DNA from 4 places in the Paenibacillus sp. strain BS8-2 genome. Region 3 is predicted to be linked to each of the others. Evidence: predicted binding sites of a transcription regulator. Region 3 holds the regulator's gene; each other region holds the start of a gene.
What was found. The regulator LexA, encoded in region 3, represses DNA repair genes until DNA is damaged. The targets are predictions, from matches to a motif close to CGAACATATGTTCG.
Positions count from the first base shown of each region.

Region 1 (5,438 bases), 1.3 Mb from region 3:
CAATTCGTTTGTAGCGTTGTTGTCGCGGTTTTGTCCCCGCAGAATAGTAACTCATCCTGTTGCTCCTCTCGAAAACGTATGTCTATTAAGAACGTCCGGGAATAGGCAATCCTAAGTGACGATACGCGCTATCCGTCGCAATACGACCTCGTGGCGTCCGCTGAAGGAATCCGATCTGCATGAGATAAGGTTCATATACATCTTCTATGGTCTGGCTTTCTTCGCCTATCGTTGCCGCAATCGTGTCCAGCCCGACTGGACGCCCCGTAAAGGTTGTCATCATGGCATGCAGCATCTTATGGTCGATATGGTCAAGGCCCATCGGGTCAACCTGCAGCATCTCCAAGGCGCTTCTCGCGATTTCATGCGTAATGACTCCGTCGCCGCGTACCTGCGCATAGTCACGCACACGCTTTAGAAGACGGTTTGCGATACGCGGGGTGCCGCGAGAACGCATGGCGATCTCTACGGATGCTTCTCCTACTATAGATACGTTCAATATCTCGGAGGCTCTCGATACGATGAAAGCGAGTTCGTCAACCGTATAGAACTCCAATCGGCTTACAACGCCGAAACGATCGCGAAGCGGTGCGGACAACAGCCCAGCGCGTGTTGTCGCGCCTATCAAAGTAAACGGCGGCAGATCCAACCTGACCGAGCGCGCGCTTGGACCTTTGCCGATCATGATGTCCAGCGCGAAATCTTCCATGGCCGGATAGAGTACCTCTTCCACCGTCCGATGGAGTCGATGAATTTCATCGATAAACAACACGTCGCCTTCCTGCAGATTCGTCAGCAAAGCTGCCAGATCGCCAGGACGCTCAATCGCCGGTCCTGAAGTCGTGCGCAAATTCACACCCAGCTCGTTCGCGATGATGTTGGATAACGTTGTTTTGCCGAGTCCCGGAGGGCCGTATAACAATACATGATCGAGCGCTTCCTTACGCATCTTAGCGGCTTCGATATAAATTTTCAAATTTTCTTTCGCTGTGTTCTGCCCGATATATTCGGCCAGATATCGCGGCCTAAGGCTCAGCTCTACCGCCTGGTCTTCCATCATCAGGTTAGCGGAGATTATTCTGTCGTCCATCTTCTATTCCGCTCCTTTCTGTTAGCCCTTAAACAGCTGCTGCAGCGCCCGCTTCATAAGCGAGTCTACCGTTTCCTCCGCTGTCACGCTGCCTTGCAATCCGTTCCAAGCACGATCAAGCTCTGCCGCCGTATAACCAAGTGCCGCCAGCGCTTCGCGCGCCTCCTCCCAAGCCGTGCCCGCACCTTGGCCGCTGCCTGTATCTCCCGCTCCAAGCTCTGCCGCGAATCCAGCCGCACTGAATAATAGTCCGTCTGCGTCTGCGAAGGCCAGCTTGTCCTTCAAGTCGAGGATCATACGCTGCGCAGTCTTCTTGCCTATGCCTGGAAGTTTCGTCAGATACGAGAGGTTTTCTTGCTGAATAGCCCCAACGATTGATTCTGGCCGGCCAGCGGATAAAATCCCAAGCGCCACGCGTGGACCAATCCCGGAAACATCAAGCAGCTTGCGGAATAACGTCTGTTGCTCTCTTGTTTCGAAACCGAACAAATGGATGGCGTCTTCCCGCACATGATGGTGAATGTAGACAACCTTCGGCTCGTCCTTGCCTGCGAACGCATAGGGATTAGGCGTGAAGACCCTATACCCTATATCCCTGACATCCATTACGATATATTCGGCTTCGATATGGACGACAGGACCTCTCAAATAATCGATCATGAACGTTTCACCTCATTGATTTTGTTAGTCATCACAGCGGAATGAGCATGGCAGATTGCCACTGCGAGCGCATCCGCCACGTCATCCGGTTTAGGAATCGCGGACAACTTAAGAAACATCTTGACCATTTCCTGCACTTGCCGTTTCTCCGCCTTGCCGTAACCGACGACTGCCTGCTTCACCTGCAGCGGCGTATATTCTGCAACGGGAAGACCGCGCTGCGCCGCCGCCAAAATAATAACACCTCGTGCCTGTCCTACAGCAAACGCGGTCGTAACATTGCTATTGAAAAACAACTTCTCCACCGCGACAGAATCAGGCTTATAACGGTCCATTAGCGAACACGCCGATTCATAAATCTGCACCAGTCTTGTCTCTGGCGGCGTGTGTGCCTCTGTCGTGATCGCGCCATATTGTACGGGGGTCAGCTTATGCCCGTTTTTGTCCACAAATCCGAAACCCGCAATCGCAATGCCGGGGTCTATGCCTAATACACGCAATATCTCCAGCCCCTTACCTATGTAATAACGCCGATTAAGTTCCAGCTGCTATGAGCACTATAACTGCCTAGTATGATGTCCGCCCTTCATTATAACAAAAGAAAGCATAAATGAGAACGAACGTTTGTCCATGACAAAAAAGGCCTGTCCCCATTCATCTCGCTGATGACTTAGGGAACAGACCTTTAGATCCAATTTGAATGACTTCACTACTTCGAACATTGGACGAATCGTTCATTCATAACCTTGACTTGTGCCCGATACATCTTGCGTCTCCATCGCGTAATCGCTGTAAGTGGACAATACGCTGTTATATTCGTCAATATCGCTTACCCGAATGCCCTCCCACAACTGATTGAGCTGATCCTTCGGCAAGCTGCTCTCCATAAAGTGGACATCCAGCTGGAAGAACGTACGCATGACCTTCTCCCCTTTGGGCTCACCTTCAAACAAAGAGAAGTTGCCGCTTCGGTCCATCCCGAAATATGCATTGCTCTTGCAAGCCTCCGACAAATCGTCAATTTGCTGCATCACGCGCAACGTCTGCTCATCGTCATCAAGCTTTGCGCTCCATTCGGGATGCTGACCCAGCAACCGAACGATCGTTTCCGGTCTCATTAATCCCAGCGGCTCTGTTTCTTCTCCGCATACATAAATGCGGTGCAGAATCACTTGAACAGGCTCGTTCCGATCTTGAATCATATGGCGGATCGCAGGCTCTATGGTGACAGACTTACTTGCGAAAGCGACATGCGGTGAAGTTGTCAGCGCAATGAATAGAACAAAACCGCCTAACGTCCATAAAGGACGCCTATTTCTCAGGATACGTTTCTTGACTTGCTTCCACAGGCTGAACAAAATCATGGGGAAGCCCCCTTTGACTGTCGTTTTGCTCATAGTGTGCACCAGTATTGGGTAATTATTCAGCCTTGGAAACAGAGTCTCAAAATGCCTTTCTAGAGAGATTCGGACTTCACGGTGCGCAATAAGGCCGTAATGGCTTCAGCCAACTTCATATTGTCGTGCGAATCAAACATATGGCCGGAACGTCCTTGCAGAATGCCGATCTGAGAGAGCGCGTAGATACTGTCTTTGGCCCATGTCGGCAACTTCTCATCATCAGCAAACCGAGCGGTTGAAGATGCATCGGATACAGAAAGCTTTATGGCACGTGTAATGGTCACAGCCATTTGCGCCCGGGTCACTTTCTCGTCCGGTCTGAAGGTGCCGTCTTCAAATCCGTTGATGATCCCTGCATGCACAGCAAGCGCAATATCATCTCTCTGACCTTTGTTCAATGTCCGCATATCCGGGAAAAGTGTGGATGGGTTTGTTGTTGAAGCCGACTTCAGATCCAACGCTCTGACCAGCAACTGAACCCATTCCAATCGCGTAATCGGAGTGTCCAATTGAATCGAACTCAAATCGCTTGGCACTTGCCAGATTCCTAGTTGGACCGCTTCAATCAAGTTATTCTTGGACCAGTGACCGCCAACTGCCTTACGAATTGCTTCAACCTGCGCTTTCACAACATCTGCAGCTGGCTGCTCCTCCGTCTCTTTATCATCCTGAGGCTCTTCTGTTACAGGAGGAGGCGAAACCTCTTCGCCATTGCCTGGTTCTTCTTCGTTGCCTGGTTCTTCTTCATTGCCTGGTTCTTCTTCATTGCCTGGTTCTTCTTCATCAATCGGCTCTTGCTCTTCTACAGCATAAATTCGAACCTCAGAGAGGCTGTTCCACCTGTTAATGGTATTGCCAAAGCCGGTAATGCGAATATAACGGGCGTTGGCGTTTTCTAGCACATAAGGCTCTGGGATCGAGAAGCGCCCCGTGCTTTGTCCATTATAGTAAGTGGTCCAGGTCTCACCATCCTGTGACCCTTCGATTTTGAATAAAGTGGACCTTATGTTCCCTTGATAGAAAGCAATGGAAACTTGCGACAAGGCTATCGATTTACCCAAATCGTATTGAAGATATTGTTCGCCTTCTGCTGACCAACGGGTCGACAGATTGTTATCAATCGTGTTCTCCGGTCCATTGCCCACTTCATATACGCTAGCTGTAACGGAAACAGGCTTCAACACAAACGACTTGAGTGGGTCATTGGCAATATAGTCGCAACCGCCGAGATCCAATTCGCAGATATCGTTACGATTTGTCGATACTTTAATATCATCATACCAGATGTAAGAATCGTTAGCTGGCACGTAACCTTCAGTGCCTCCGCCAAAGAAGGAAGAGAAATACGCTTTGTCAATTTTATCCGAATTGGAGACAAATCGCATACCGGTTAATTTCGCTGCAGGCGCGCCATTGTACCACATCTCGATCTCGCCATCCGGGTTCGCTCCCCCATTGGTCACCGTGTTCATCTTGACGCGTTGGACGATGTTGAACCATTCTCCTTTGGGATAATGAATCGAAGAACCGTTCAGATACTTTAGATCGGCCTCCTGGCCAAATGCGCTAGGTTTATCCATATGGTAATAATATAGCGCCGCTTGTCCATCTTTCCTCCAGATGGGACGAGCGCTGAAGCCGTTCTCTCCATCACAGATTTGACCACCGGAGCAGGAAGCGCCTCCTGTTAAGCCTAGCCCCAATTTTCCGCCGAACTGCGTGGTTCCCCAACTGAAGTCTTGAGCGAAACGAACCCAGTAAGACAAGTAGTACTCATCGGCCGGTACGAGCTGGAACGGAGCTTGATAGCCGTTAGCTGGTCCTAGCTCTCCTGCCGGATATAGCACCTTCAAGGATTTAGTGCCTGTCTTGCTCATCGTATTATCAATTTCACTTCGATCGCCGCCCAGAAGAAAATCGGCTAACCATCCGTCTTTTTTCCATTGATTCAGTCCGTATGTCGAGCCGGCGCTCCCCGCTTCGAACGAATTTTCGAGTCTGCTTTTCAGTGGGGGATCTGCGACCACAGGCTCCTCTACTTCTTCCTCTTCCTCTGCCGTGTATAGGACGACTTCCGTTATGCTTGTCCATACTCGGGCTGCGGTGGTTGCGTTATTGCCAAATCCGGTGATTCTTACGTATCTAGCGGTCGTATCCTCCAAAAAAGGAAAAGGTTCAAGCTCAGTGGTCGTACCGGAACTATAACCTTTAAATTGTTCGGTCCAAGCTACATTGTCCTGGGACGTTTCGATAATAAAATCCGTCGCCCTGGCCGCACCCTGGAAAAA
Region 1 covers NZ_CM137010.1:5,756,340-5,761,777, forward strand. The annotation lists gene ACX1C1_RS24875 (SpoIID/LytB domain-containing protein) at 1-55, opposite strand, end outside; gene ruvB (Holliday junction branch migration DNA helicase RuvB) at 86-1,090, opposite strand; gene ruvA (Holliday junction branch migration protein RuvA) at 1,112-1,750, opposite strand; gene ruvC (crossover junction endodeoxyribonuclease RuvC) at 1,747-2,250, opposite strand; gene ACX1C1_RS24895 (BofC C-terminal domain-containing protein) at 2,485-3,114, opposite strand; gene ACX1C1_RS24900 (polysaccharide lyase) at 3,207-5,438, opposite strand, start outside.
Region 1: the regulator LexA is predicted to act here: its motif matches at 2,364-2,377, upstream of ruvC (crossover junction endodeoxyribonuclease RuvC).

Region 2 (5,438 bases), 590 kb from region 3:
TTCCGCCGAACTTCGAGATTACGAACGAATACGGATTGATGCTGAACAAGCTGGAGCTTGCCGTGCTTGCAGCGCAACGAGGCGGGGATTACTTCTAGGGCGTAATATTGTCCGGCTATGCGGGCCCCTACCTTGGCGTTGGCATCATCGATGCGCAGCTTCGTTTGTTACTTCCTGCGATTCAACAGGTCCTGCTTCGCCGTACAGCTTATGGAGATGGCGCACATGCTGGGTGCCCCAGCTGTTTATAGCTTCCAGCAACGGCGTCATGCCGACTCCATACTCGGTAATGGAGTATTCTACTTTCGGCGGAACTTGCTGATAGACCTTGCGATGAACAATGTCGTGATACTCCAGTTCTCGGAGCTGGGAGGTCAGCATTTTTTTGGTAATATCGGGCAGCGCTCTCTGCAATTCACTAAAGCGCATTGTGCCGTTGGTGAACAATTGGAACAGAATAACGGGCTTCCACTTCCCGACTAATATATCTAATGCGGTTTCGACTTTACAATTATCAGACATTACGAATCCCCCCGTTAGGTGAAAAAAATGAGTATTTATACATGGTTTCCTAAAAGATACTTGGTATAAAACTTGTGCCTACTTCCCCAAAGTACTCCTTGCTATTAGTATAGCTTTATTAGGCATTACTCACAAGGAGGCTTCAACTAATGAATATTGCGTTATGGATCGTGCAAGGTATTCTGGGCATTATGTTCTTGATGGCCGGTATGATGAAGACTTTTCAACATGACAAAGCCGCGGCTACGCTCCCATGGGTCAAACAGTACTCCAAGAGCTTCGTGCGGTTTATCGGTATATCGGAGCTGCTGGCAGGGGTTGGACTTATCTTGCCGTATGCGCTGGATATCGCTCCTGTACTGACGCCGATCGTCGCTCTCGGAATCGGAGTCATTATGCTGCTGGCCGCGGTGTTTCACGCGAAGCGCAAGGAATATTCGGGTATCCTCATGAACATTGTGCTGCTGGCGCTATCGCTATTCGTCGCCATCGGCCGCTTCTAACGGGCATATCAAAGGACCTCAGTCTCTACGATTGTAACGTGGAGTCTGAGGTCCTTTTTCTACGTGCGTGCCGTTACTCAGCGAGCAGGGATGCACCCTCGATGTCGCTGATGGGGAACCATTCGCCATCGACCATGAATCGCCGTTTCAACGAGTCGACCCGGTCGACGATTCCGATGACGGTGAGCAGCTCCTCCGGGTGATACAGCCTGACGGTGATGGGCTGCCGATGCTGCAGGGAGTCGGATACGGTGCGGGATACATGCTCCCACTCCTGATCGTCGAGCTGGACGCGTTCGCGGCGTTGTGCGGCGGCCGACCATTCGTTGATCGCATACTTGTGCTCCGGGAGCATCATGCGGCTGGATTCCCATAATCCGTTGCCCTCAAGCTTCTTCCTCATTTGTAGTGACCTCCTATCTTCTTGGAGCGATCCAGCGCCTGACCGACGTTTTTCGTCAGCGATACCGCTCGCAGGATACTGGCATCTCCGTACTTCTCTTTGATTGCGTCGGTGGCGCGCTCCAGCGCCATCCACTTCTCCCGTCCCTCGTCGAACAAGGATAACTGGTAGTCGTCGCTGCTCGGCAGCAGCTGCGACAAGCTTACCCCTACCTTGCGGACTGGCATGCCATCCCAGTGTTGACGAAGCAAACGCATGGCAGAGCGATAGACTTCGTTGGTGACGTTGGTCGGATCCTCCATCTTCATCTGACGGTTAAAGCCGGTCGGTCGATCGTAGTCCGCTCCCATACAGCCTACCGACACGACGTGACCCATAAAGCCTTTGCCGCGGCAGCGCTGGCAGACGAGCTCTGTCAGCTCGAGCAGTACAGTGGCAATCTCCTCGATCGCGCCATAATCGCGTGGCAGTGTCATCATATGACCGACGGATTGCGGGGCGATGCCGTGGGTGCCCGGCTTGACAGGGCTGTCGTCGATCCCATTCGCAATGCGCGAGTATAGCTCGGCGTTGATGTCGGAATTGCGGCCGAACTTGCGGCGCATCAGCGTCTTGAGCTTGTCGAGCGGCGTTGCGGCGAGCTGCCCGATCGTCTCAAGACCCATGGCGTTGAAGTGCCGCGTCATGCGGCTGCCGACCATAAACATGTTCGAGATCGGCAGCGTCCAGAGCGTCTCCGCGATGTTGGCATCGTTTAGGGTGAACACGCCGTTCTTATTCTTTTTGGCGTAGTTGTCGCAGGCCGTCTTGGCCAGCACTTTGCTCGGTCCGATGCCGAACCGTGTGTAGATGCCTGTCTCCGCCTGGATGCGCGTCTGGATGAGGGAGGCAAGCTCCTGAGGTGAGCCGTATAGATGGAGGGATCCGGTTACGTCCAGGAATTGTTCGTCGATCGAATAGGGCTCCACGAGATCGGTATACGCTTCGTAGATGCGGGTAATCATGAGCGACACGTCGATATAAAGCTGCATGCGCGGCTTGATAATGACGAGGTCCGGACACTTGGCCAGCGCATCGCCGAGCCGCTCGGCTGTGGTCACGCCGTGTTTCTTGGCGATCGGGCAAGCCGCGAGAATAATGCCCGAACGGCGCTCGGGATCGCCCGCCACGGCTAGTGGTACATGCTTGTACTCCGGGCGCTCCGTCTTCTCGACAGAGGCGTAGAACGATTGGCAGTCGGCCAGCATGATCGTTCGTTCATGCTCATGCGCCATGTTGCCACTCCCTCCCTGTACGAATGTATGTTCTTATCATATGCTTATTATATACAGAACATACGATCGTGTACTATCTTTTTTTGTGTGGGGATTATTGACAGTGGAGTAGGTTCCGGAGAGCCATAAAATTCTTCAATCATCTCTACAGAGTCCAAAAGAAAAAGAAGCTTATAAAAAAGTTGTGGACGAAGTAATAACAGGTGTCTTGCATTCCATTATGGTGATGATTGACGGTGGGGATCATTTAGCATCTAAGTGTGTGATTGATATTGTCGACCGTTAATCTGGTGAGTCGCTATCCGCTGAAGGAGCTTGGCATGAACTTCTATTTTCTATTTGATTATTTGGCTAGAGACTAACATTTGTATGTTGCAAATTTTAATGATATAAATGAATGAGGAGGTGATGCCGATGGATAATGTACGAAATATGTTTCAAATTCTTTCGCGCAATTTTGGCTTGTTAAATGAACAATGCTGCGAAAACAGCTGCGGGCAAGAAGTTTCGCTTGTTCAAAGCCATATCTTATACGAGATCAATCGACAACACAGGCCATCTATGCAAGAAATATCCGGTGCATTGGGCATGGATATTACTACGTTTAGCAGACAAATAAAAACCTTGGTGGAGAAGGGGTTTGTGAGAAAAACGCCGGATTCTGTAGATAGTCGAATTAACATACTGGCTCTTACGCCAGAAGGCTTAAGTATAGAAAATAATATTAACCAGACTGTCAATGCGCAATTAAACGGTGTTTTATCTACACTAACCGAATTTGAAAAGGAAACCGTGTTACGTTCCATTCAATTATTCAACCATGCAATGAAAGATGTGGGCTCTTGCTGTGTGCCTCCAAAATAATGGAGGCTTATCGTTGGGCTAATACTTGCAATGTTCAAGTTTCTAGTGTTTTTTCGGTTGACATTGGATACAAGGCGACCAGGTCGCTTATGTAATTTTTTTTAGAGCTTCATTCGTCTGTGTCAGAATCGATATAGAGGAAGTACCAGGTGTGCTTAAAGGAGAAGAATATATGAAACGAGGATTAACCCACTGTCTTCAACTATTTCCAACGCCAGATTTGAATAAAACAGCAGCATATTATACAAACCTTGGTTTTCGGGCTGAGTACTATCTGCAATCACTTGAACCGCATGTATGTTTATACAGAGATGCCATAGAAATTGTGCTTACTAAATCGAATACAGACAAAATTATCCCGAATCGAATCGCTCATGGCTACGGATATGATGCTTATCTTATAACAAACGCTCCGGACGAGTTGGAAAATGAGTTTCAGGAGCTAGGCATTCGTATTGTAAGACCTTTAATTAGAACGGATTATAACAATATAGAGTTTGTATTCGAAGACATCGATGGAAGATGGTTGGCTGTAGGCAATAAAGTGGAATAATTACGTTCCTAACGATCCTGCGACGGCTGATTGACGAAAAAGTCGGATCGTCGACTGAAGGAGCGGCGGAAAGCGCACAACGGACTGCCCATTAGGCAGTCCGATTTCGTTGCCGCACACAGCGGTTATTTCTTCAAGCGCTTGAAGTAGTTCTCGTTGTACCGGATGCTGGGATGGCTCGGGTTCATCGTCATCGCCTCGCGATGATGCTCCATCGCCTTGGCGCGGTTGCCGATTCGATCATAGCAGACGGTTAGCTGCAGATGCGGCAGCCATGTGGAGGTGGCATGGTCCATGGAGCCCATGGAACCGGCCGGGCGCTCAACGGTCAGCGCTTGGCCGAACCAGTGGATGGCTTGCTCGAACCGCTCCTGGCGAACGAAGACGCAACCGAGCTCATAGCAGATTTCGGGGCGCGGCTTGTCGTAGCCGAAGGAGCGGAACAACGAAGCCAGCTGGCTTGCCGTGTTGCCTAGCCGTCCGTAACAATCCCCCTGCTTCTGGCATGCGCCGATATTGTCTTCGACCCAGCCTTCGCCACCGTCTAGGAAACGTCCATACCAGTCGATCGCCTCCTCGTTGCGCCGGTTGTCGCGAAGCTCGTTGGCGAAATAATATTGATCGCGCGGCGAGAAGTTCTCGCCAGCATCCAGACGTCCCAGATAGATTCGCAGGTTTCGGTCGGTGTGCACCTTCTCCTTGCGGTGAGTAACGGCGATATCGCTATGGAAGATACGACCGGATACGGCCAAATATTCGTGTACGGGACCGATCCAGCGGAAGCCGCGGCTTCGTCTGACGAGACGGTTGCGGCGCAGGCTGAAGATTGGGTTGCCCTTCTGATCGAAGGTCAGGTGGTAATTCATAGAGACGCTGTCGTAGGGGAAGTCGTCGCCATGCCCCTCCTTGAGCGCCTTAAGACGAGCCTGATCTTCCGGTTCGACAACATCGTCGGCGTCCAGCCACATAATGAATGGCTGCGTGGCCTGTTCGAATGCGTAGTTGCGCGCGGCGGCGAAGTGGTTGATCCACTCGAAGTCGTATACAATAGCACCGTATGATGCCGCAATCTCTTTCGTTCGGTCTTTGGAACCTGTGTCCACGATAATGATTTCGTCGACGACATCCCGAACAGAGGACAGACAGCGCCCCAGACTTTCCTCCTCGTCCTTGACGATCATGCACAAGCTAATGCCGAGCATTCCTCAACATCCTCTCTCCTAGTCGTTTATCGTATTATTGTATTAGCCGCTGGAAGGGAAGGTGCCATTGATAAATCGAGCAAGGGACGTATTGCAACAATCCGCTTGGGAAAATAA
Region 2 covers NZ_CM137010.1:5,029,397-5,034,834, reverse strand. The annotation lists gene ACX1C1_RS22030 (DUF2515 domain-containing protein) at 1-98, shown strand, start outside; gene ACX1C1_RS22025 (winged helix-turn-helix transcriptional regulator) at 145-522, opposite strand; gene ACX1C1_RS22020 (DoxX family protein) at 672-1,025, shown strand; gene ACX1C1_RS22015 (YolD-like family protein) at 1,099-1,428, opposite strand; gene ACX1C1_RS22010 (DNA polymerase IV) at 1,425-2,702, opposite strand; gene ACX1C1_RS22005 (MarR family winged helix-turn-helix transcriptional regulator) at 3,117-3,566, shown strand; gene ACX1C1_RS22000 (VOC family protein) at 3,739-4,119, shown strand; gene ACX1C1_RS21995 (glycosyltransferase) at 4,245-5,321, opposite strand.
Region 2: the regulator LexA is predicted to act here: its motif matches at 2,723-2,736, upstream of ACX1C1_RS22010 (DNA polymerase IV).

Region 3 (5,438 bases):
GGGAAAATGTCCATCCGCCGCCCTTCTTGGGCAGAATGGTAACATATCCATCCTGAACTCGAATTGCGCTAATGTCCGCTACATTCAACCTTTTGTCTCCCATCATACGGCGTGATTGCACATAATCTTTGCCGATCTTGAGATAAGGCTTGCGGAAATAAAATAACGCCGCCAACACCAAATATGCGCCGATCGTCAGTAGATTCAGTGAATCCCAAGTGGTATCTGGACCCATCGAGCTCGTAGCAACAAACGCGCCGATGAACAATATCAGTAATATTGGCAACACATAGTTGCGCCCCGTAAGTCTGTCAGCCTTCTCCGCGTTCATCACGAGTTGGCCCGTGCCTTGTTTTTTCCTTTGTTTGTTAATGGTTGTCATATTTTTGCGTACTTTACGCTCCCATGAACGTGACAGATAAACTCCTCCTTCTCTTGCTTTCAATTAATGTTTTGTTCCGTTTCCATCTCCGTTTTCTTCATCTTCTACATATTTGATGGAATCAAGCTGTTGTTTGAAGTTGCTCTTAAAATTGTTTAAATATTGCTGACGCAGAACATCTCGTTCCTTCAGTTCTTCTTCATTTAATCCAACCGTCTTGTTCTTACGCGACAGCTCGTTAATTCGCTCAATCAACTTGTCGATATCCATATCTTTAGCCCCTTTCTCTAGATGCAAACATAATACTCCTACTTTGACATTTTCAACGTTGCATTGTCAAGGTGCAGCAGTCTGTATGGGCATAGTGTCAAAAAAACGACAAAAAGAACAACCACGTAAGCAGTTGCTCTTCATGCAGATATCAAATATATGAAGATACTCATAATTGGAAATACCTTGAGAATCATCTATTCGTACAAGAGCATATACGAGGCCATTGCTCATTGAATGTTAAACAAGTCATTCCTACTAGATCTCAGGAATGATCAATATCTGTCCCGGATGAATAGTCTCAGAACTTAAGCTGTTGCGATCCTTGATAGAAAACACCATATAACCGATATCGTTACCGTCTGTGTGATGACTCGCAATACTCCAAAGCGTGTCACCGCTTCCGACCGTAACCACCTGCTCGTTAACGCCAGCCGCCTCTACTTCCGTCCCCGATGCCTGTGTCACAAAGATTAGAAAGCTGCTAAAAACAAGGATGAATACCATAATACTAGCAACCATCTTAATTAGATGTTTTCGCAGAAACTGAAATCGAGCGGTTTCCTGAACTTCGACACGTCCTGTATATAAGGAACGGTAAGAGCTTGTACTTGGATTCATTATCATCATTATCAGCACCCCAAACATTTGTTCTGTTTTTAATTTAACACGAACAAACGTTTCCGTCAATAATAAATGCGAACATTTGATCCTCAGAACTTATGTTTGTACGAACGGCGGTTCTGTGCTATAATTTGACACAATAAGATGAATGGAGTTGATGAACGTGTCGAAGATTTCCAAACGGCAAAATTCGATCCTTGAATTTATAAAGCAAGAAGTTCGAGATAAAGGTTATCCGCCATCCGTAAGGGAAATTGCCGAAGCAGTCGGCTTGCTGTCCAGCTCGACGGTACACGGTCATCTGGATAGGCTGGAGAAGAAGGGATTTATACGTCGCGATCCTACGAAACCTCGCGCAATCGAAATTTTAAGCCAGGATGATAACGACAATGTCATTCATATGCCTGTCGCGCAAGTGCCGATCGTCGGTAAGGTTACGGCAGGTATTCCTATCACAGCGACGGAGAACATTGAAGATTATTTCCCGCTTCCTGCTCATTACGTCGGCGACAATAATAATGTTTTCATTCTTAATGTAATCGGAGAAAGTATGATCGAAGCCGGCATACATAATGGCGACTACGTCATCGTACGCCAACAGCAGACTGCAAACAATGGCGATATCGTCGTTGCAATGACCGAAGACGACGAAGCAACGGTCAAAACTTTTTATAAAGAGAAGGATCACATCAGGCTTCAACCGGAGAACGACACCATGGAGCCCCTGCGTCTGAGCAATGTTACGATACTCGGTAAAGTCATCGGACTTTTCCGCGATATTCATTAATGTAATTCGTTAGTATCATAATTGAAGGTCGGTAAGGGATGTTATCCCTTGCCGACCTTTTTGATTTAGATGAAATATGAAGGAAATTGCTTCAGTATGCCTCCAGTCATAACATCGGCCATTTCAAGTGCTTGCGGTTCAATCAAATCATTAGTAGCTATGTTCTTCGCATAATCTCCATCTAGCCTCGCGGTAACTTCTTCACTTAACAGTTTTAAATGATCATACATCATATGCTGCCAATCCGCTTTGGACCAGAATGGATTGATGCTGCTGAGCAACTCTGCAATTTGATCCGCGTTTATGAACCATCTTTTCTGAGCGTCCTCGGCCTTCACAGCATCTTGATCTCTTAGAGCGGCAACCAATTCTGCGGCGATCGTTAGATGCTCGGTGAACAATTTAACAAATTGATCTGCGACAACTGTTCCGTAAAGCGGAGCTAATATTTGCCCAAAATCTACAGGATTACGAAGCAATCGCTTGATCGTATCTTCTTGATCGGGATATTGGCCAACGATACTATTTACAGCCAATCTTGTCCAATAAATATGCTGCTCCCATAATGCACGAAGCGTTCTATTTAATTCAACTTTCGCGGGATTCCATACACATCCTACATCCTTTCGGATGAAGTAGTAAGGATAATAAGGGAAAAATCCGTACATGTTGAACACCTACTTTGTTTCTTACAGCATATGGACGCTTCATTACGTCGGTTACATGAGTCCAGGCTATTGATTATCCACCTCCGATTCGGAACAAAGAACAACAAAAAAGAGGCATCCGAAGAAGGATTAGTTCTTCGAATACCTCTTAGTTTCATCTATTTTAGTACAGGCTCAGGTACTGATCTCTTTCCCATTGGTGAACCTGCGTGCGGTACATATCCCATTCGATTTCTTTCAGCTCGTAGAAGTGCGCCAGAGCATGATCTCCAAGTGCTTCGCAGATAATGTCGCTGCGGAGCATCTCGTCGAGCGCTTCCTTAAGATCGACTGGAAGGCTAGGAATGCCAGCATCGATACGCTCTTCTTCTGTCATGATGTAGATATTACGATCCGTTGGAGCCGGAAGCTCGTACTGGTTCTGGATGCCGTCAAGACCTGCTTTAAGCATAACCGCAAGAGCCAAATATGGATTTGCCGCCGGGTCTGGATTACGGACCTCAACGCGTGTCGAAAGACCGCGTGACGCTGGAATACGAATCATCGGCGATCGGTTGCTCGCAGACCATGCAACGTAACAAGGTGCTTCATATCCTGGTACGAGACGTTTGTAAGAGTTGACAGTTGGATTCGTAATGGCTGCCATTGCACGCGCATGCCTCAGGATGCCCGCCATATAGTAACGAGCGGTGTCGCTTAGACCCAGCTTGTCCTTCTCGTCGTAGAACATATTCGTGTTATCTTGGAATAACGACTGGTGACAATGCATGCCGGAGCCATTGACTCCAAACAGCGGCTTAGGCATAAACGATGCATGTAAGCCATGAACACGAGCAATCGTCTTAACAACGAGCTTAAAGGTTTGAATTTGGTCAGCTGCTTTGATTGCATCAGCATATTTAAAGTCAATTTCGTGTTGACCAGGTGCAACCTCATGGTGAGAAGCCTCGATCTCAAAGCCCATCTCTTCCAATGTTAGAACAATCTCGCGGCGGCAATTCTCGCCTAGATCCATTGGGGCAAGATCAAAGTATCCGCCTTGGTCGTTTAATTCCGTCGTTGGTTCACCGCGTTCGTCTGTCTTGAACAAGAAAAATTCCGGCTCCGGACCAACATTCATGGCTGTATAACCAAGATCTTCCGCTTCTTTCAGCGCGCGCTTAAGAATGCCGCGCGGGTCGCCGGCGAATGGAGTGCCGTCTGGCATATAGATGTCACAGATCAATCTAGCAACTCGGTCTTGCGTTACCCAAGGGAATACAACCCATGTATCAAGATCAGGGTATAAATACATGTCAGATTCTTCAATCCGAACATAACCTTCTATAGAAGAACCATCGAACATCATCTTGTTATCGAGCGCCTTATCTAATTGGCTGACTGGGATTTCAACGTTTTTAATCGTGCCTAACAAATCGGTAAATTGCAAACGAATGAATCGCACGTTTTGCTCCAGCGTAATGCGCTTGATGTCCTCTTTTGTGTAACTCACAGAATCATCTCCTTTAGTCATTCTCGTCATTACCGTTTATTAAAGAAACGGGTTAATTGTCCTTCAATCATGGAAGGACGACCCGGTCTCTTCTCCAGCAATTGCTGTTTGAGCAGACGGTGAAGCTGCTGATCTGACAACTCGCGGCGCTTCACTTCGGATTGCTCGCTAACAATGGTGGCGTCGTCCGATTCTTTGGATACCGGATTCATGACCTGCTTGATACCGGCGATATTTACGCCCTTCTCTATCAAGGATTTGATTTCTAGCAGTCTTTCGACGTCATTAAACGAGAACAACCGTTGATTGCCTGCGGTTCTGGCAGGCACGATCAATTCGTGCTGCTCGTAATATCGGATCTGCCTTGCTGTTAAATCGGTCAGCTTCATTACGATGCCGATCGGGAACAAGGCCATATTTCTGCGTATTTCATCTGCCATGTCGCATCAACCTTCCAGTCGATCATTTATAGCTACATTGTATCCTCACGCCACAAATGTGTCAAGTTATGTAAGGTTTAATCACAATTAATCCGCTGTAAACCAGCTTCTCTAGCGCAGTCAGAACCCCATATTTGGCATGTCCGTACGTAAGCCCGCCTTGCATGTAGGCGATATACGGCTCCCTGATCGGAGCGTCTGCTGAAAGCTCGAGACTTCCCCCTTGCATAAACGTTCCTGCTGCCATAATGACAGGATTATCGTAACCAGGCATATCCCACGGCTCAGGAACAACATGAGCATCCACAGCTGCCGCCTGCTGAATTCCTTGTACAAATGCAATAAGCGGCTCGGCTTGTCCGAACTTAACAGCTTGTATCAGATCCGTTCTGGATTCGTTCCAAGCAGGTTTCGTCTCAAACCCTAATCTTTCGAACATCGCCGCGGCAAGAATACTGCCTTTAACCGCTTGTCCAACCATGTGAGGAGAAAGGAACAAGCCTTGATACAATGAACGCAGCGTCCCTAACATGGCGCCTACATCGCCTCCGATCCCTGGCGCGGTGAGACGATAGGATGCAGCTTCAACCAAGTCTTGCCTTCCGGCAATGTAACCTCCGGTCTCCGCAATGCCTCCGCCTGGATTCTTGATCAACGAACCCGCGATAAGATCAGCGCCTACATCGGTCGGCTCTTGCAGTTCTGTGAACTCGCCATAACAATTGTCGACGAAAATAATGAGATCCTTACGAATAGACTTCACTCGCCTAACGAT
Region 3 covers NZ_CM137010.1:4,437,220-4,442,657, reverse strand. The annotation lists gene ACX1C1_RS19145 (hypothetical protein) at 1-445, opposite strand, end outside; gene ACX1C1_RS19140 (DUF896 domain-containing protein) at 446-652, opposite strand; gene ACX1C1_RS19135 (LysM peptidoglycan-binding domain-containing protein) at 911-1,282, opposite strand; gene lexA (transcriptional repressor LexA) at 1,440-2,063, shown strand; gene ACX1C1_RS19125 (acetylglutamate kinase) at 2,129-2,731, opposite strand; gene glnA (type I glutamate--ammonia ligase) at 2,895-4,223, opposite strand; gene ACX1C1_RS19115 (MerR family transcriptional regulator) at 4,253-4,663, opposite strand; gene ACX1C1_RS19110 (methionine gamma-lyase family protein) at 4,725-5,438, opposite strand, start outside.

Region 4 (5,438 bases), 350 kb from region 3:
GCTTCAATATACAAACTATCGTTAAGAAGGTTTGTAGAACGTAATTCAGCTACTATCCGTGCAACAAGCAATAACAGCACAATCTAGGCAAAGAAGTTGATGTTTTGGTCGAACAGTACGATGGTAGAAGCGATATTTGGGTCGGTCATTCCATGTATGACATCCCCGTTATAAACGGTGTGGTGTTCATCTCGAATTGCAGCGCGGAAATCGGTTCCATCCAGAAGGTTCGCGTAACGCATGCCTACGAGTTTGACCTTTCTGGGGAGGGAATGTAGTGAATTTAGCCAACAAGATCACACTGGCTCGAATCTTTTTAGTGCCAGTCATCATGTTTTTCTTATTAATCAAAATCGATCTGGGGTCGGTTAGCTTCTCTGACTTTACGATTTCGTATAACCAGATCGTAGCCGCGATTATCTTCATTATCGCAGCAAGCACAGACGGGCTGGATGGATACATAGCTCGTAAGAACAAAATAGTCACCAATCTCGGCAAGCTGCTGGATCCGCTCGCGGATAAGCTGTTGGTTGCAGCCGTTCTGATCTCCTTAGTGGAGATGGACAAGTTGAACGCGCTTATCGCCATCATTATTATTAGCCGGGAATTCGCGGTTACTGGTTTGCGCCAGATTGCATTGCTTGAGGGCTCCGTTATGGCGGCTAGCACATGGGGCAAATGGAAAACGGCCATTCAGATCACGATGATCATCGCGCTTCTCATCAACAACTTTCCGTTTGCGCTGCTCCATTTCCCGTTTGATATTATTGCAAGCTGGGTTGCAGCCGCGATTACGGTATATTCCGGTGTCGATTATTTCGTTAAGAATAAACATTTGATACCTGTCGAGTAAGTATTTCGAAACACTAATAGAGCACTTCCCTTTCATGGGAGGTGCTCTTGTCCTTCCGATTGGAGATCATGTAAATTTTCATCATAAGTGATGGATGAGGGGGAGACAAAGTTGAAAGCAGAAATTATTGCGGTCGGTACAGAGCTGCTTCTCGGCCAGATTGTGAACACAAATGCTCAGGCAATCTCGCAAAAGCTTGCAGAGATCGGTATCGACGTATATTTTCAAACTGTTGTAGGAGATAATGCGAATCGGTTAAGGCAAGCCATCGAGATTGGTAGAGGCAGAGCGGATCTGCTTGTGTTTACCGGGGGACTAGGACCGACACAAGACGATCTAACAAAGGACGTGCTGGCCGATTATCTGGGACGCGAGCTAGGCATACATGAGCCTTCAATGGAAGCGATTAAGGAGCTGTTCTCCTCGCGAGGCGCGCATATGGTGGAGAGCAATCGGAGACAGGCGCATCTCATTCTCGGTGATGGAAGCGAGCCGCTGCACAACGCTACTGGACTTGCGGTTGGCAATGGGGTAGAGGCGGATGGCACTTTATACATGCTATTGCCTGGTCCGCCCAAAGAAATGCTTCCGATGTTGGATGGTCCTGGCGTGGATTGGCTAAGGTTGAAGTTTATCGATGAGAAGCCGCTGTATTCCAGAATTCTAAAGTTCGCTGGCATTGGCGAATCCAATCTGGAAGCCGCACTCATTGATATGATCGATGCGCAGACAGATCTCACAATCGCTCCATATGCCAAAGAAGGAGAAGTAGCACTGAGACTGTCGACGAAGAGTGCAAGTCAGTCTGAGGCGGATGCCATCATTGACGCGGCTGTTGCCGAGATCATGTTACGCGTCGGGGACCATCTGTATGCGCAGGAGGATGTTCCGCTCGAAGCCGTTATCATACAGCAGCTGCGAACAGCAAAAAAACGGGTTGCAAGCGCCGAGAGCTGCAGTGGCGGATTGTTCGCAGAGCTCGTAACAAGCATTCCTGGCAGCAGTGGAGAATTCCTTGGCGGTGTAGTGACCTATACCAATCTCATGAAACATAAACTTCTGGGGATCCCCATGTCACAGCTAGAGGGGGACGGCGCACCTGGAGCTATCAGTGAATCAACAGCCAAGCTAATGGCTGAACAGATCATGAATATGACAGGAGCGGATTATGGCGTTTCGTTAACCGGAGTGGCTGGACCTGCTGAGTCAGAAGGCAAGCCGGTAGGTCTCGTTTATTTTGCCGTAGCCGAAAGAGGCAAAGAAACGATTGTCTACACGTCCAACTTCAGAGGCGGACGCGAGATGATACGGATCCGTGCTGTAAAGTCGGCCATGCACCGATTATGGCAAACGATAAATGCGTAACGAACGGATTGCGATTGCTGCTGTTTAAATATGGTTGCCAATTGTCGAATCCTGCGCTATAATGAGGACTAGTTACCGGAAGAACCGTGGCGAAGATTACTTTGCTGCGGTTTTTTTTATTTTTGTTGCTTGTTGGTGCGGATACAGGGATACAGAATACCACCATCGTGTGAAGGGAGTGAGCTGCTGCAATTATAGCGTGACTGTGGGGAAAACAATTTTACGAATGTGTGTTCGAAAAAAAGGTTGGCAACCCTTTCGAAATAAGGTATCATACATATATAAATGATGAAGGATGTGAGTGAGTTGGCGGATCGTCGCGCTGCTTTGGATAATGCTCTACGTCAGATTGAGAAGCAATTTGGCAAAGGCTCCATTATGAAATTAGGGGAATCAACTCATATGCAAGTAGAGACCGTGCCGAGCGGCTCGCTTGCTTTAGATATTGCACTCGGGATCGGCGGATTGCCGCGCGGCCGGGTTATAGAAGTATACGGCCCAGAATCATCGGGTAAGACGACAGTGGCATTGCACGCAATCGCCGAAGTGCAACGTATCGGTGGACAAGCTGCCTTTATCGATGCGGAGCACGCACTTGATCCCTTGTATGCAAGCAAACTCGGTGTTAACATCGACGAGCTGCTGCTTTCACAGCCTGACACAGGTGAGCAAGCGCTTGAAATCGCAGAAGCGCTCGTACGAAGCGGCGCCGTTGACATTATCGTTGTCGATTCCGTCGCAGCTCTCGTGCCTAAGGCGGAGATCGAGGGCGATATGGGCGACTCCCATGTAGGTCTTCAAGCACGACTTATGTCGCAAGCATTGCGTAAGTTGTCAGGTGCCATCTCCAAATCGAAGACTATCGCGGTCTTCATTAATCAGCTCCGTGAGAAAGTCGGTGTTATGTTCGGCAACCCGGAGACGACGCCGGGCGGACGCGCGCTTAAGTTCTATTCCAGCGTCAGACTGGATGTACGCCGCATAGAGACGCTTAAACAAGGCAACGATATGGTCGGTAACCGGACACGTATCAAGGTCGTCAAGAATAAGGTAGCCCCTCCGTTTAAGCAAGCGGAAATCGATATCATGTACGGCGAAGGGATATCCAAGGAAGGCAGCTTGATCGATATCGGCGTTGAGATGGATATCGTTCAGAAGAGCGGTGCCTGGTTCTCCTACAATGGCGAGCGCTTGGGCCAAGGACGCGAGAATGCGAAGCAATTCCTGAAGGAAAAAACAAACTTCGCTGCTGAGATCGAGAAGCAGATTCGTGATGCCAGCAATTTGTCGGCGACAGCATCTCCAGCTAACTTCTCTGGCGATGACGACGAGGACGAAGACGAGTTCGACGATCAGGACGCATAAGATCATTTCATATTCGCCGCTCCCTAGAGGGGGCGGCGAATATTGTTTTGTCCCAATCCTTAGAACGGGAAAACGGAGGATACGAAAGTAATGGGTAATGAAGAGCTGGAAGTATATCGGATCCATGTCATCCGAAGGGACAAAAAGGAAAAAAGGCGCTTTCACCTGTATGCGAGCGAGGGGATGGAGGATGAGCCTTTTTTGAGTGTACATGAAGATATATGGATCAAGTACAGCTTGATGAAAGACGAAGAGGTAACACAGGAGCAAGTCATCATCATTCAAGATGAGGATCGTCGTTATCAAGCATATATTCTGGCAGTGGCTTATTTGGGCGCGAAACCGAGGACAAGTAAACAGATTCAACAGTACCTGACAAGAAAAGAGCTTGAGGAGCATCACATCGAATATGCAATCGAACGTTTAGAATCGGAGAAGCTGGTAGATGATGATCAATATGCGCGTCAATTCGCAGATAGCCGAGTACGCTCAGGCTCGAAGGGACGGCTCATGATTCGGCAGGAATTGCAACAGCGCGGAGTATCCAAGCAGGCTGCCTCCGACGCACTTGCGTTAATCGACCGAGACAGCGAGCTGGAGTCTGCAACAGCGCTTGCGCATAAGAAAGCAAGGTCGTTATCAGGCGATCTAATGAAACAAAGATCCAAGCTCATGGGATTTCTGCTGCGCCGTGGATTTCCAGGAGATATCGTTCGAGAAGCCGTGAAGACGGTTCACTTATCGACAGGCGATGACTCGTATGAGGAAGATGATGGCGTTTTGCTTGACAACTGAAATTGCAAACAGATAAAATGAGGTTGTATTCCTTTACATTTGAATCGATTTTTCTTCCAAAAGTTGATTCAAAACGCTTATTTTCGTCAATTTTGTACATGATGAAACGGTTGGAAGCCGGTTAAAACCTAATAACATCCCAAGCAATGCCTTGGTGTATGCAGCAAGGAGGTGAACAAGATGGATGGTATAAACATCTGGATCTTGATTCTGATTTGTATCCTTGTTGGCGCAATTTTCTTTGGGATTGGTTATTTTTATCGCAAGTCGATTGCCGAAGCCAAAATTTCGACTGCTGAGCAAGCCGCGGTCCAAATCGTAGAGAATGCGAAAAAAGACGCGGAAGCACAAAAGAAAGAAACCGTGCTAGAGGCGAAAGACGAAGTCCACAGACTACGTGCAGAAGCTGAAAAAGACATCCGCGAGCGCCGCAACGAGGTGCAGCGTCTGGAAAGACGGTTGCTCCAGAAGGAAGAGTCGCTGGATAAAAAGTTGGAAGCGCTAGAACGCAAAGAAGAGACCGTAGCCAACAAGGAGAAAAGAATCGAAGAAACCCAAGAACAAATCGACTCCATTTACAAGCAACAGCTTAGTGAGCTAGAGCGGATTTCCAGTCTGACGATGGAAGACGCCAAGTCGATCATCCTGAGCAATGTCGAGCAGGAAGTTCGTCACGAAACAGCTCAAATGATCAAAGAGATCGAGCAGCAAGCGAAGGAAGAGGCCGACAAAAAAGCGCGTGACATTATTTCTCTGGCTATTCAACGTTGCGCAGCCGATCATGTGGCAGAAACAACGGTATCCGTTGTCACATTGCCGAATGAAGAAATGAAAGGCCGCATTATCGGACGTGAAGGCCGCAATATCCGTGCTTTGGAAACATTGACCGGTATCGATCTCATAATCGACGATACACCGGAAGCGGTCATTTTGTCCGGCTTTGACCCGATCAGACGCGAAATTGCACGTACTTCCCTTGAGAAACTGGTTGCTGATGGACGTATCCACCCGGCCCGTATCGAAGAGATGGTCGAGAAATCCCGTAAGGAAATCGACGAGC
Region 4 covers NZ_CM137010.1:4,785,983-4,791,420, reverse strand. The annotation lists gene ACX1C1_RS20765 (YajQ family cyclic di-GMP-binding protein) at 1-25, shown strand, start outside; partial or broken gene ACX1C1_RS20760 (TRAM domain-containing protein) at 96-278, shown strand; gene pgsA (CDP-diacylglycerol--glycerol-3-phosphate 3-phosphatidyltransferase) at 278-853, shown strand; gene ACX1C1_RS20750 (competence/damage-inducible protein A) at 965-2,218, shown strand; gene recA (recombinase RecA) at 2,525-3,583, shown strand; gene ACX1C1_RS20740 (regulatory protein RecX) at 3,674-4,378, shown strand; gene rny (ribonuclease Y) at 4,559-5,438, shown strand, end outside.
Region 4: the regulator LexA is predicted to act here: its motif matches at 2,442-2,455, upstream of recA (recombinase RecA).